DNA from 3 places in the Paenibacillus sp. FSL R5-0701 genome. Region 3 is predicted to be linked to each of the others. Evidence: predicted binding sites of a transcription regulator. Region 3 holds the regulator's gene; each other region holds the start of a gene.
What was found. The regulator Rex, encoded in region 3, represses fermentation and respiration genes when NADH is low (regulators of the CRP and FNR family bind a similar motif). The targets are predictions, from matches to a motif close to TTGTGAAATATTTCACAA.

Region 1 (4,296 bases), 2.8 Mb from region 3:
ACAAGCAAATAATCGGGAGATGCTGCTCTCTCCACTTAAATCCGTTTTCACTCCACCCATCATGTAATGGGCAGCAGGTGCAACGGGAATCCAGTCCGTTGTCATGTCTAATCCATAACGCATACAAGTCTCATATATGGTAGGGAACCGATGCTTGATCATCTCTGGCTGTTCATGTGTAATGTCCAAGTACACAAAGGTACTGTTGGTGGACTCCATTTCACTAACAATCGCTCGTGCCACGATATCGCGTGGGGCCAGTTCAAGTTGGACATGATAACGATCCATGAAGCGCTCGCCCTTCACATTGCGCAAATATGCGCCTTCGCCGCGTACGGCTTCTGACACCAGGAAACGCGGGGCCCCCGGGTAACAAAGAGAGGTAGGGTGGAATTGGATAAATTCCATGTCACGAACAATAGCCCCAGCCCGATAGGCCATGGCTACACCATCGGCAGTAGCTACATCGGGATTCGTCGTGTATCGGTATAGTTGTCCTGCCCCACCAGAGCAAAGAACAGTTGCCTGTGCCTTCACGATCACTTGTGATCCGTCATCCTTCTGAACCAGAGCGCCAATGCACTCCCCTCGATCTCGATCTGTAATCAGGTCAACAACAAAATGCTCATCCCATACTTCAATCCCGGGATGCTCATTCACTTCAACAGCAAGCGCACGTACAATCTCATATCCCGTTGCATCTCCATTGGCATGCAAAATACGGCGGTGGCTATGCGCACCTTCCTGCGTCAACGCCAACTCGCCGTTCTCCAGATCAAATAAAGTACCCAAACGAATCAGTTCCTTCACTCCGTCCGGACCCTCATTCACCAATACCTCTACCGCTTCGGAGCGGCATAAGCCCGCTCCTGCTACAAGTGTGTCCTGCAAGTGGTAAGCAGGTGAATCATCCTCAGCAATAACCGCAGCGATGCCTCCCTGCGCATATCTGGTGTTACTTTCAAGTAATGACTTCTTCGTGATCATTAATACACGTTGTTGTTCACTTGCCTTAATGGCAGTAAACAAACCAGCAATCCCAGAGCCTATAACCAGTACATCCGTCTCTACCATGGGTAGCGCAGACAGATCAAAATCAACTAAATATTGCGGTATCATGTTATTCACCTGTCTTGGAGCAAGAGTAGCGCATCCTACTTTACCAACAACATGCGCTCTAGTGATTCTCTGGCTTTGTCGGCAACGGCCGGTGGCACGTAGATTTGCGGCTTCATCGTTTCCAGGCATTTCACCAGTTTCTTCAAGTTGTTCACCTTCATGTTGGGACATACGAGGAACTTGGTAGCAAAGTGGAACTGTTTACCCGGACTATCCAGACGAAGCTGATATCCTGTACCATCTTCGGTACCTACGATAAATTCCTTCGCTGATGAATTTTTGCAATACTCCAGAATAGCTGTTGTGCTGCCTACAAAATCACCCATTTCCACAACCTCAGGGCGACACTCTGGATGGACAACAAACTCTGCATTGGGGTGCTTAGCTCTCATCTCTACCACATCTTTGACTGTAAGCATATCATGAGTGTTGCAGTAACCTTCCCAGATAATCATTTTCTTGTCTGTATGCTGCTGTACATAATGTCCAAGATTTTTATCCGGTACCCAGATAATTTCGTCGGAATCCACCGATTGAATAACCCGGACTGCGTTCGCCGATGTACAACAGATGTCAGTCTCTGCCTTGATCTCAGCAGAGGAATTGATATACGTAACCACCTTGGCATTAGGATGTTGTGCTTTTAATTTGCGTAGTCCATCCACATTCACCATATCTGCCATTGGGCAGCCCGCACGTTCGTCCGGGATAATAACTGTTTTATTTGGCGCAAGAATTTTAGCGCTTTCACCCATAAAATGAACACCACAGAAAACGATCACATCTGCATCTGTTTGGGCTGCCTTCTGGGCTAATAGAAACGAATCTCCACGGAAGTCGGCAACCTCCTGTACTTCGTCACGTTGATAATAATGGGCAAGAATAATGGCGTTACGTTCCTTCTTCAACTCCATAAGCCGCGCACGCAGCTCGCGGTTCATCTCAGCCTTGCGCTCTAAAGCCAGAGCTTCCACCTGTGATCCTCTCCTTTATCGGGACAGCGTCATGCGCTGTTTCGTGGGCTAACCTAAGTCGTTATCTTCGCTTGAGAAACGAATCACAAGCGGTTTAACAACTAATTTACACAACGTTCACGACTCTGTCAATAAATGAAAAAGACCCGGAACACCGCTGTAACCACCTGTTTGCTAACTGGTTCGCCATCTAACTCCCGTTTATCTTTATCTATCCTCTTTTAAAATAATGGATAAAAAAAGAGAGCCTCGAGGGCTCTCTTGATTTCACCTGCTATCATAGCCAGATGTATTGTGCATTAAGACGTTGGCTTCGTTCCGCCATCATCCGGGTTATTGTTATTACCCTTTTCCAGATTCGGAGCTTCGTTTGGAATATCTCCGGCTGGTGGCTCAGGCGTTTCATCTTTACCTTGAATACGAACACGCACATCACCGATGGTGTCGATGATTGGCTCTCCGCCTTCAGTTGGTGTGCCTTCACCATCATTGTCATTCTCTGCTTTTGGAGTCAAAGAACCTGTTTCGATCAATTGCTTGATCTGATCCATTTCCAAAGTCTCAACCTCAAGCAAAGTTTGAGCGATCAGGTGCATCTCTTTTGAATGTTTAACAAGCAAGTCCTTACACTTCTCATAACAGTCATTGATAAAGCGTTGCATTTCCTGATCAATCTCGTAAGCAATGGAATCCGAGTAATTCTGTTCATGACCGATATCCCGACCAAGGAATACCTGTCCTTGTGAACTTCCGAATTGCATAGGTCCCAATTTCTCACTCATACCGTATTCCATAACCATGCTGCGAACGATACCTGTCGCTTGCTGGAAGTCACTGTATGCACCAGTACCAATTTCTCCGATGAACAATTCTTCAGCTACACGACCCCCGAGAAGTCCGGTTACTTTATCCAGCAGTTCCTGCTTGGTAACCAGCATACGGTCTTCTTTTGGCAACATGATTACATATCCACCCGCACGTCCGCGCGGAATAATGGTCACTTTATGTACCATATCAGCATGTTCGAGGAAGTATCCTACAATGGTATGACCTGCTTCGTGATAAGCAACGATTCGTTTCTCGCGATCACTGATGACACGGCTTTTCTTCTCCGTACCAACGATGACACGGTCAATCGCTTCGTCAACTTCCTTCATGGAAATATCTTTACGGTTACGACGCGCTGCAAGCAATGCCGCTTCGTTCAAGAGATTCTCCAAATCCGCACCAGAGAAACCCGTTGTACGCTTCGCGATAATATCCATCTTCACATCTTTGGTCAGTGGTTTATTACGGGAATGTACTTTCAGGACAGCTTCACGACCTCTTACATCAGGGCGGTCAACCGTAATTTGACGGTCAAAACGTCCAGGACGCAGCAAGGCAGGGTCCAAAATATCTGCACGGTTTGTTGCGGCTATGATGATAATACCTTCGTTAACTCCGAATCCGTCCATCTCAACAAGCAACTGGTTGAGTGTCTGTTCACGTTCATCGTGACCACCACCGAGACCAGCACCACGCTGACGTCCTACAGCATCAATCTCATCGATAAAGATGATACATGGGGCATTTTTCTTCGCATTTTCAAACAAATCACGAACACGTGATGCACCGACACCGACAAACATTTCCACGAAGTCGGAACCTGAAATTGTGAAGAATGGTACACCCGCTTCACCGGCTACGGCACGAGCGAGCAATGTTTTACCGGTACCTGGAGGCCCTACGAGCAATACGCCCTTAGGAATCCGCGCACCTACTGCTGCGAATTTACGAGGGTCCTTGAGGAAGTCTACAACCTCAACAAGTTCCTGTTTCTCTTCGTCAGCACCCGCAACATCTTCAAATGTAACCCGCTTCTTCTCTTCGTTGTAGAGACGAGCACGGCTTTTACCAAAGTTCATTACTTTACCGCCGCCGCCTTGAGCCTGATTAAACAGGAAGAAGAACAGCAGGAACATAATGATCAAAGGAATAAAGGAAGTCAGCAACGTCAACCAGATGCTGTCACCTTTCATTGGCTCCTGATGATATTGGAAATTGTTAGTTTCACTTGCAGCTACAAGCTCACTAATTGCCTCATCCGTAGGAGGAATATACGTTGAGAAATTTTCTGATTTGGCGCCATCAGGTGCCTTCTTGTATTGACCGGTCACGAGATACGTTTGACCGTTGAATTGAACCGTCAATTCAGAGACAT
Region 2 (4,296 bases), 560 kb from region 3:
ATGCAGGTCAAGTTCACCTGAGTGGCGTTGGTGTACCATCAACAGTTATTGGTATCTGCGCACGTTATATCCATACCTCATCTTCCATCATTCATACGGATGACTACGATGCAGCCAAAGAACTGATCGTGAAGCTGGTCAAAGGTCTTGATCGGACAACGATGAATACCATAATTAATAACGCGTAATTGCTGACAAGAGACCTCCTAACAATCGGGAGGTCTTTTTTTATATTCACAACGATATCAGTTAGACACGTAGATTAATAGGCCGAACATTATAGGGAATTATACATAAGATACAATAACGGAAGATGAATTAAACACCAAGCAGCGGGGGACCTGTTATGGCAGTGAGAAGGAATGGAAAATCGAATAAAGGCTCCAAAAAAACAAATGCCGCAAACACCCTTCTCAATGGCAACCTTAAAGGAAGAAATCTGGAACTTATCGTTGCAGCATTACTGGTCAGTGGGAAGTTAAGAGTGGATGCGGTCACGTTGTTTCGAGAAGCTACACTGGTCGTTGAACTGGTCGGACAATATAAAACGTTACAAAATATCACACCATCGAATCAAGACAAACTGGTGCAATTCCTGGATGAGATTGGTGGGGACATGACGTTGAATGATGTTATACGGGCTTTCCAACAAAGAATCAATTCTTAACGCCAAGAAATGAGGTTGAAGTGATGTCTGACTTTGACGGAAATGGGTTCGCTGAACTACTGATCATTGTCATTCTTATTGTTTTATTTGTATTTGGTTCTTCCGATATTGACGACCTGACTGATTCTCCTTCTCAATCCTGAATTGGCTAGGTTAATACGATCCATTCATTATGAAATGCATTCCTGTAAACGCCAGCCCACAATATGCGGGCTGGCGTTTTTGGATGGCTATAGAAATAGCGGTGAGAATGCAATCCAGGCCAAAATAAGAGTAAGCACAATGCAGACATTCTCTACAACGGCCCCACGCTTGGTCCCTGTACTCATCAGATTCACCCGTATGCGCCACTTAAGCGGTGGTAACGGACGAATACCCCGATTGGTTAGTGAATCGGCCAACAGATGCATCGCATATGCCGTGCCTCCCGCTACCCAGATCTCCGGTCCCTGCTGCTGGGTCGTGCTGTACAACAAGCCCGCCCATATTGCTGTTCCATATAAGGTATGCGTCAACCCCCTATGAGTTAGCGTGGTGCACAGCATAAGCAGGCTACCTGCAATCAGATTCCACGGGGCAAATGCGTGACCATAAAAGACCAGCCCGAGTCCAATCGCAAACATCAACACTTTGCGAAGCGAACGCGAAGGAAGGAATGACACAAGCGCAATGAGGATCGCAAGCAACAGGTTCCATGGTTTGGCATGAACATAGAAGTACACAAATACAGCTGTGGGCAACAGAATCGTCTGTAACAGCCTGATCAGACTGTTAGGCAAGGCTTTGGATACCAGCAGCGAATTCGGCTCATCAATGTCAGGCAATAACGAACCAATCATAGCAACCGTAACTGCCGGCGCTGTCACCGGCATACCGGCCAACTGCAGAACAGAAAGCGACACGCCTGTCCCGATAATAAGGTGGGATCTTCCCATCATGATGCAAAAACGTCCTTTCGAAGAAATCGGGAACAATACGGCCCATTTCCGATTTTACAACGAAAACAAAATAAGAACAATAGTTCGCATTTCTTATTTGTATGAAAATAAATATCATTTTCTGTGATGGGGCTCACACTATTATATTTATGACTCTTTTATCTTTATTAGTGAATTAAATCACATAAACTGTCGTCAACTACTTGTATAATTTCAAATATAAACCACTAAAATTGTTGGTAATGTACAGCGTCTAACCAAGGAGGCATACACACATGAACGGAAAAAAAGAGAAACTCGTTATCATAGGTAACGGAATGGCAGGAATCAGTACCGTAGAACAAATTTTGAAATTAACTACGCGATTTGATATTACTGTTTTTGGCACAGAGCCCTACCCTAACTACAACCGCATTATGTTGTCCTATGTATTGGAAGGAAGCAAAACACTGGATGACATCGTCCTGAATGATCTCCACTGGTATCAGGATTATGGTATTACCCTCCATACAGGAACAACCGTAACCCGAATTGATTCGGATACCCATGAGGTTGTGACGGAGGATGGAACTTGCTTCCCTTATGACAAAATCATCATTGCGACAGGCTCTAACTCCTTTATTCTCCCAGTACCTGGACATGACAAAGAAGGTGTTGTCGGTTTCCGCGATATCGCCGATTGCAATGTCATGCTGGAAGCTGCTAAGCAGTATAAACGAGCGGCCGTTATCGGAGGCGGACTGCTAGGCCTTGAAGCTGCCAAAGGGTTGGTACAACTTGGCATGGAAGTTACCGTAGTGCACTTGATGCAGGATCTGATGGAGCGTCAGCTTGATCCGCAAGCTTCAGCCATGTTGAAGGCGGAACTCGAACGTCAGGGTATCCGGTTCAAAATGGGTGCGCAGACTTCCGAACTGCTGGGCGGCGAACGGGTTGAAGGGATACGTTTTGCAGATGATACGGTTCTGAATGTTGATTTTGTGGTCATGGCTGTAGGCATTAAACCCAATACGGCTGTAGCCCGCGAAAGCGGTATGGAAGTCAACCGGGGTATTGTCGTGGATGACTATATGCAGACTTCACTTGAGAATGTGTACTCGGTCGGGGAATGTACAGAGCACCGCGGGGTATGTTACGGCCTCGTTGCCCCATTGTTCGAACAAGGTATGATTCTGGCGAAACATATCTGCGGGGTTGAAACGGCTCCTTATGAAGGTTCTGTTGTATCTACGAAATTGAAAATTTCGGGTGTAGACGTCTTTTCAACCGGTGAATTCATCGACAGTCCGGAGCACACCGTCATTTCGCACAAAGATGACTGGAAACGGACTTACAAAAAAATTCTGCTTCGTGATAATAAAATGGTCGGCGCCGTGCTCTTCGGTGACATTACGGATTCTGCCGAATTGCAGAAGCTGATTAAACAACAGACCGAAATGACCGAAGAATTGTATGGTTCGCTCATGGGTACAGGCTGCGGTGGTCATAAGAAAGCAACCTCTGTTGAAACGATGCCCGAGGACGAGATCGTCTGTGGATGTAACGGGGTAACCAAAGGAACCATTGTGGATGTCATTACAAACCAGGGCCTTACTACTGTAGATGAAATCAAAGCCTGTACTGGTGCAACCCGCTCTTGCGGTGGTTGTAAACCGGTTGTGGAACAGATTCTGCAATATGTACTTGGAGACAGTTTCAGCAGTGGAGCCAAACAGGGAATATGCGGATGTACTTCCATGGGACGGGATGAGATTGTAGCCGAGATTCGTGCAAAGGGATTACAAACGACCAAAGAGGTCATGAATGTACTGGGTTGGAGTCAACCTGAAGGTTGTTCCAAATGTCGTCCGGCGATCAACTACTACCTTGGCATGATTGCACCAGATACACACGAAGATGAGAAAGAATCCCGTTTTGTTAACGAACGTATGAACGCGAATATTCAAAAGGATGGAACGTATACGGTTGTACCTCGGATGTATGGCGGGGTGACTACACCAGCGGACCTTAAACGAATCGCTGACGTATCAGTCAAATATGATGTGAAAGCAGTCAAAGTGACTGGGGGTCAGCGTCTCGACTTGATTGGTGTTAAAAAAGAAGATCTGACCAAAGTCTGGGCTGAACTGGATATGCCTTCAGGTTATGCTTACGCCAAATCGCTGCGTACGGTCAAAACATGTGTCGGCTCCCAATTCTGCCGATTCGGCACACAGGATTCCATGGCCATGGGCGCTCGCATCGAACGTAAATTCGAACGTCTGGATCTTCCAGCCAAGTTTAAATATGCTGTCAACGGTTGTCCGCGGAACTGTGCAGAAGCATGTACAAAAGATATCGGTATCGTTGGTAACGACGGCGGCTGGGAAATCTTCATCGGCGGTAACGGCGGTATTAAATCAAGACTTGCTGATTCCCTATGTAAAGTGAAAACGGATGAAGAGTTGATTGAACTGTGTGGAGCCATCATGCAATATTACCGCGAGACAGGTAACTATCTGGAACGGACGTCCGAGTGGGTGGAACGCATGGGGCTGGAGCATATTCGTTCGGTGGTTGTAGATAACCTTGAGGAACGTAAAGCGTTGATGCAGCGGATTGAATTTGCACTTGAGCATGTTGAAGAACCTTGGCAAAAAGCGATTCGCAATGAAGAAGGCCAAAGCAAAATGTTCCATGGTATCGAAGTAT
Region 3 (4,296 bases):
GAACGTCATTGACTCCATCGTACTGGGTAACCATCTTTTCAATCGGATTCTGCACGGCCACTTGACGATATACAAACCAACCTCCAAACAACACAACGGCTGAAATGACGGCAGTTATAGCAATAGGCAATACTTTTAGCTTCAAGTGAATTACCCCTCCCAGAATTTGGCCCAACTTACTGGCTTATTGGTATATACGAATATGTGCACATTGACTCCTGCGAGAATTTCGACAGGATTATTTGTTTTTGAATGTAACTTTGAGTACATATCTGAGTATATCACATCGTATATACAATTTCGAAGGCGAAAATATGAATAAATTATTAATTTTAACTATTTAAATCAAATATGTTTACAGGCAACACAAAGAACCGGTTCAGTCGGATATCCGTCTGCCGGTTCTTTCATTTCTTTAAATTCTCTAGTTATGTCACTCTATTTGTTCTAGCTGTTCGGGAGTGTGTAGATCAGGTCCACCTGTTCTCCATTGCTAAAACGATAAAAGCGATAGTGGTTATGCGTACCGTCTTTATAATACACTTGCCACACATATATTCCATTCACAACTCCGGGCATGATTCGCTTAATCTCGCCGGCAGGAACCTCAGAACTGAAGCGATTGCGTATCTGCGCTTCGGACATACCATTCTGTAGCAATTCACTGTGTACAGCGTTTGCACCCGTAGCAGGTTGATTGTTTGCGTCGAACTTAACCCAGACCATAACATCCTGGTTATCCTTGTTTTTGCCGATCAGGGTCCAGTAGATGTTGTCAGAGCCTTCTTTGTCTCCCCAGATGTACTTGCGCAATTCATCATAGGATGTAATGCCCAGTTGCTTCTGTGCTGCCTGTATAGCGAGCGCTTCTTCCTTGCGCTGGTCCTGCGTGACATAGACGTAATAACGCTGAAGTCCAAACAGAATCAGAACCAGTGCAAGCAGCGAAATCCATATCCACTTCTTTTTTTTCTTCAAAAGCCGAACTTCCTTTCCCTATGATGCTGTCCTGCAATTAACGAGCAAGCAGACCATCAAATGCCAATTGAGACTCCCGCAAAATGCGTTCTTCATCCAGCGTAAGACATTCGCCATGTTTCACCACTTGTTTTCCATCCACCCATACGTGCTCAACATCTTTGGCAGAAGCCGAGTAGATCGCATGTGAGATCAGGTCTGTATGTGGATAGAAATGTGCCTGTTCAATGTCCAAGGCGATAAAGTCAGCCTTCATGCCGACCTGGAGTGCTCCGGTATTGTTCAAGAAGATAGATTTGGCACCGTATGACGTTCCGAGTAGTAACGCTTCGCCTGCTGGCACTGCCGTCGGGTCACCAGATACACCTTTGTGGATCAATGCAGCCAGTCTCATTTCCTCGAACATATCCAGGTTGTTGTTGCTTGCCGGTCCGTCTGTTCCGAGTGACACGGTAACTCCTGCTTTCAGCAACGCAGGTACCCGCGCAACACCGGAAGCGAGTTTCAGGTTACTTCCCGGGTTATGGGATACAGCCACATCATGACGGGCCAGAATCTCAATCTCTTCGTCATTCAGATGCACCGCATGTGCAACCAGGGATGGACGAGAGAAAAAGCCCAGTTTCTCCAGATGTGCCACAGGACGCAGTCCATAATCAGCCACGTTCTGCTCGACTTCACGAAGCGTTTCCGACATATGTGTATGAAGGGGAAGGTTTAGGTCGTTCGCGACCTGCACAAGCTTCTCTATGTAGTCAGGAGGGCATGTATATGGTGCATGTGGCGAGATTACAGCTGTTATACGACCATCTGCCTGTCCATTCCACTCACGTGCAAACGCTGCCGACTCCTCCAGCTTCCGCAATTGCTCTTCTTCCGAGCACAGCCCGATTACACCACGTGCCAGTGCTGCTCTAACGCCGGATTGCTCCACAACTTTGGCCACTTGATCCATGTGATCGTACATGTCCAGGAAAGCTGTAGTTCCGCCTTTCAACATTTCAAGCACCGATAGCGAAGTTCCCCAATATACGTCTTCTGAAGTCAATTTTGCTTCCATCGGCCACATTTTTTCCTGCAACCATACTTGCAACGCAAGATCGTCTCCGTGCCCTCTGAGCAACGACATTGCTGCATGACCATGCGTATTGATCAGACCCGGCAGGAAGAACAATCCTTTTCCATCCACTTTGGTACAATTTTTGTCTTCATCCGGCAATGTCTCACCAATATGCACAATCTTGTCATTCTCAACAACCATGTATCCTTGAACCACGTTCCATGTTGCGCCTTCATTAACGGCAAATTTGCCGTTGTGGATTACCCATCTATTTGTTGTCATCTTCCTCGTCGTCCTTTCCAGTCTCCAAGTAATAGGCCAAACTAAGCAGATCCGTAGTAAAGTCAGCATGGTGAATGCGGATATGCGGCGGTGTTTTTAGAATTGTTGGTGCAAAATTAAGGATCGCTTCGATTCCGGATTCAATAAGCTGATCGGCTACATTTTGGGCTTCCGTATCCGGAACCGTGATAATTCCGATGCGGATGTTATCCGTTTTAACCGCCTCCGTCAATTCATCCATTGGTTTTACTGTCAAACTGTTGATTTGACTACCAATCTTCGGTCCATATGCATCAAATACAGCAACAATCTTCATGTTGTCTTTCAGATATGCGTTGTAGTTGGACAAGGCTTGACCTAGATTACCCGCGCCTACCAGAGCTACATTAATTTGCTGATCAATCTTGAGAATGTGACGAATTTTCTCGATCAAATAGGATACATCATACCCGATCCCTTTACGACCAAAATCACCGAAGTAAGCCAGGTCTTTACGAATTTGGGCCGGATTCAGGTCCAGCCTCTGTCCAAGCTCTTGAGAAGAAACAGTAGCCACCTCACGCTGATGCAACTCGTTCAAATAACGCAAGTATACAGGCAGACGTCGTACCACCGCTTCCGAAATTTTATCCGATTTCATTCTTGCTCCCCCTTACCAAGGCCACGATAAAATAATAGATGAAAAGATGAGCATTCTGTATAAACTCAAAGATAAACGTGACATTTTATACAGAATGCTCCTTGTAATTTAGGTTATAAGTTCTTACGTGCAACTGCTTTAATCGGATACGGAAATATCTAATAAAGTTTAACGCCAAACGATAGTGTCATGCAATGATGTAACGAACAAAACAACCATTATTTTTGTTCATTAGCAGATTTTTCCAACCACTCGGTAATTCGTGGAACCATCTGCTCCGTGAGCATGTGTTCCATTTTGGGACCAGGTAATGAATATAAAAAGAATTTACCATAGTACGCTTCAATCACCCGTGTATCATAAACAATGACAATTCCTCTGTCCTTCGCTGTACGCACCAACCGGCCAAATCCCTGTTTGAAACGAATGACCGCTTGCGGCACGGACAGTTTCATGAACGGATTTTTCTTCTGTTCCTGAAGCAGCTCACTCTTGGCTTCCACCAACGGATGATTCGGTGGCTGGAAAGGCAGTCGAACAATAGCGAGACAGGTTAGGGCCTCTCCCGGGATATCTACACCCTCCCAGAAGCTGCTTGTGCCCAAAAGTACCGTTGCTTTGGCATCTTGGAACCTGCGAGTCAATTTGGAACGACTTCCACTGTCAACGCCTTGCCCAAGCAACGAGATGTCGTTACCAGATAGCGCCTCCTTCAGCGGATCATAGACCTGTCGCAGCATCTTGTATGAAGTAAACAGAACCATCATGCGTCCACGCGTGGCAATTGCCGTCTCTGCGAGTGATTGCACCAGCATATTAACAAAGTGCGCATCACCCACACTTCCCTTCACACTTGGGAAATCACGCGGAATCACCAGAAGTGCCTGATCGCGATAGTTGAAAGGTGATGGCAGCATCGACGTTAACAGCCGATTATTCTCGGAAGCTTCCTGCAAGCCAAGCTGTTCAATCATGAACTGGAATGACTTATCCACAGAGAGCGTAGCCGATGTAAGCACAACACTTTTCTTTTTGTCAAAAAACAAATCCTTAAGCTGTGCACTGACATCTACAGGTACGGCATACAGCTGGAGAGATTTACTGCGGAACTGGCCGCTGGCTTCCATCCAGTACACCGTTTTGGCGTCATCCATACGCATGAAGAAACGTAGATTCTCCTTCAATGTGGTCAGATCTTTCAGCAATCCTGTAATGTCTGTGATCAGACTATCCGATTGATAATCATCCTGATCTTCTTTCACCTCAAGCAGCAATTTGTCCCCTTTGCGAACCAAATCGCCCAGAGTCACATAGATCTGGTTCTCCAGATCCTGCA

Region 1: a site for Rex is predicted at 2,165-2,182, ahead of nadA (quinolinate synthase NadA). Genes of this name have one in related genera too.
Region 2: a site for Rex is predicted at 1,774-1,791, ahead of nirB (nitrite reductase large subunit NirB). Genes of this name have one in related genera too.

Annotation. Positions count from the first base shown of each region.
Region 1 is NZ_CP150230.1:64,277-68,572, reverse strand. Features, by position in the region: gene nadB (L-aspartate oxidase) at 1-1,119, opposite strand, end outside; gene nadA (quinolinate synthase NadA) at 1,155-2,093, opposite strand; gene ftsH (ATP-dependent zinc metalloprotease FtsH) at 2,393-4,296, opposite strand, start outside.
Region 2 is NZ_CP150230.1:4,955,457-4,959,752, forward strand. Features, by position in the region: gene MKZ13_RS21925 (M42 family metallopeptidase) at 1-188, shown strand, start outside; gene MKZ13_RS21930 (hypothetical protein) at 347-667, shown strand; gene MKZ13_RS21935 (metal-dependent hydrolase) at 898-1,605, opposite strand; gene nirB (nitrite reductase large subunit NirB) at 1,881-4,296, shown strand, end outside.
Region 3 is NZ_CP150230.1:4,392,541-4,396,836, forward strand. Features, by position in the region: gene MKZ13_RS19235 (hypothetical protein) at 1-145, opposite strand, end outside; gene MKZ13_RS19240 (DUF5590 domain-containing protein) at 448-978, opposite strand; gene MKZ13_RS19245 (amidohydrolase) at 1,016-2,320, opposite strand; gene MKZ13_RS19250 (redox-sensing transcriptional repressor Rex) at 2,307-2,960, opposite strand; gene dinG (ATP-dependent DNA helicase DinG) at 3,179-4,296, opposite strand, start outside.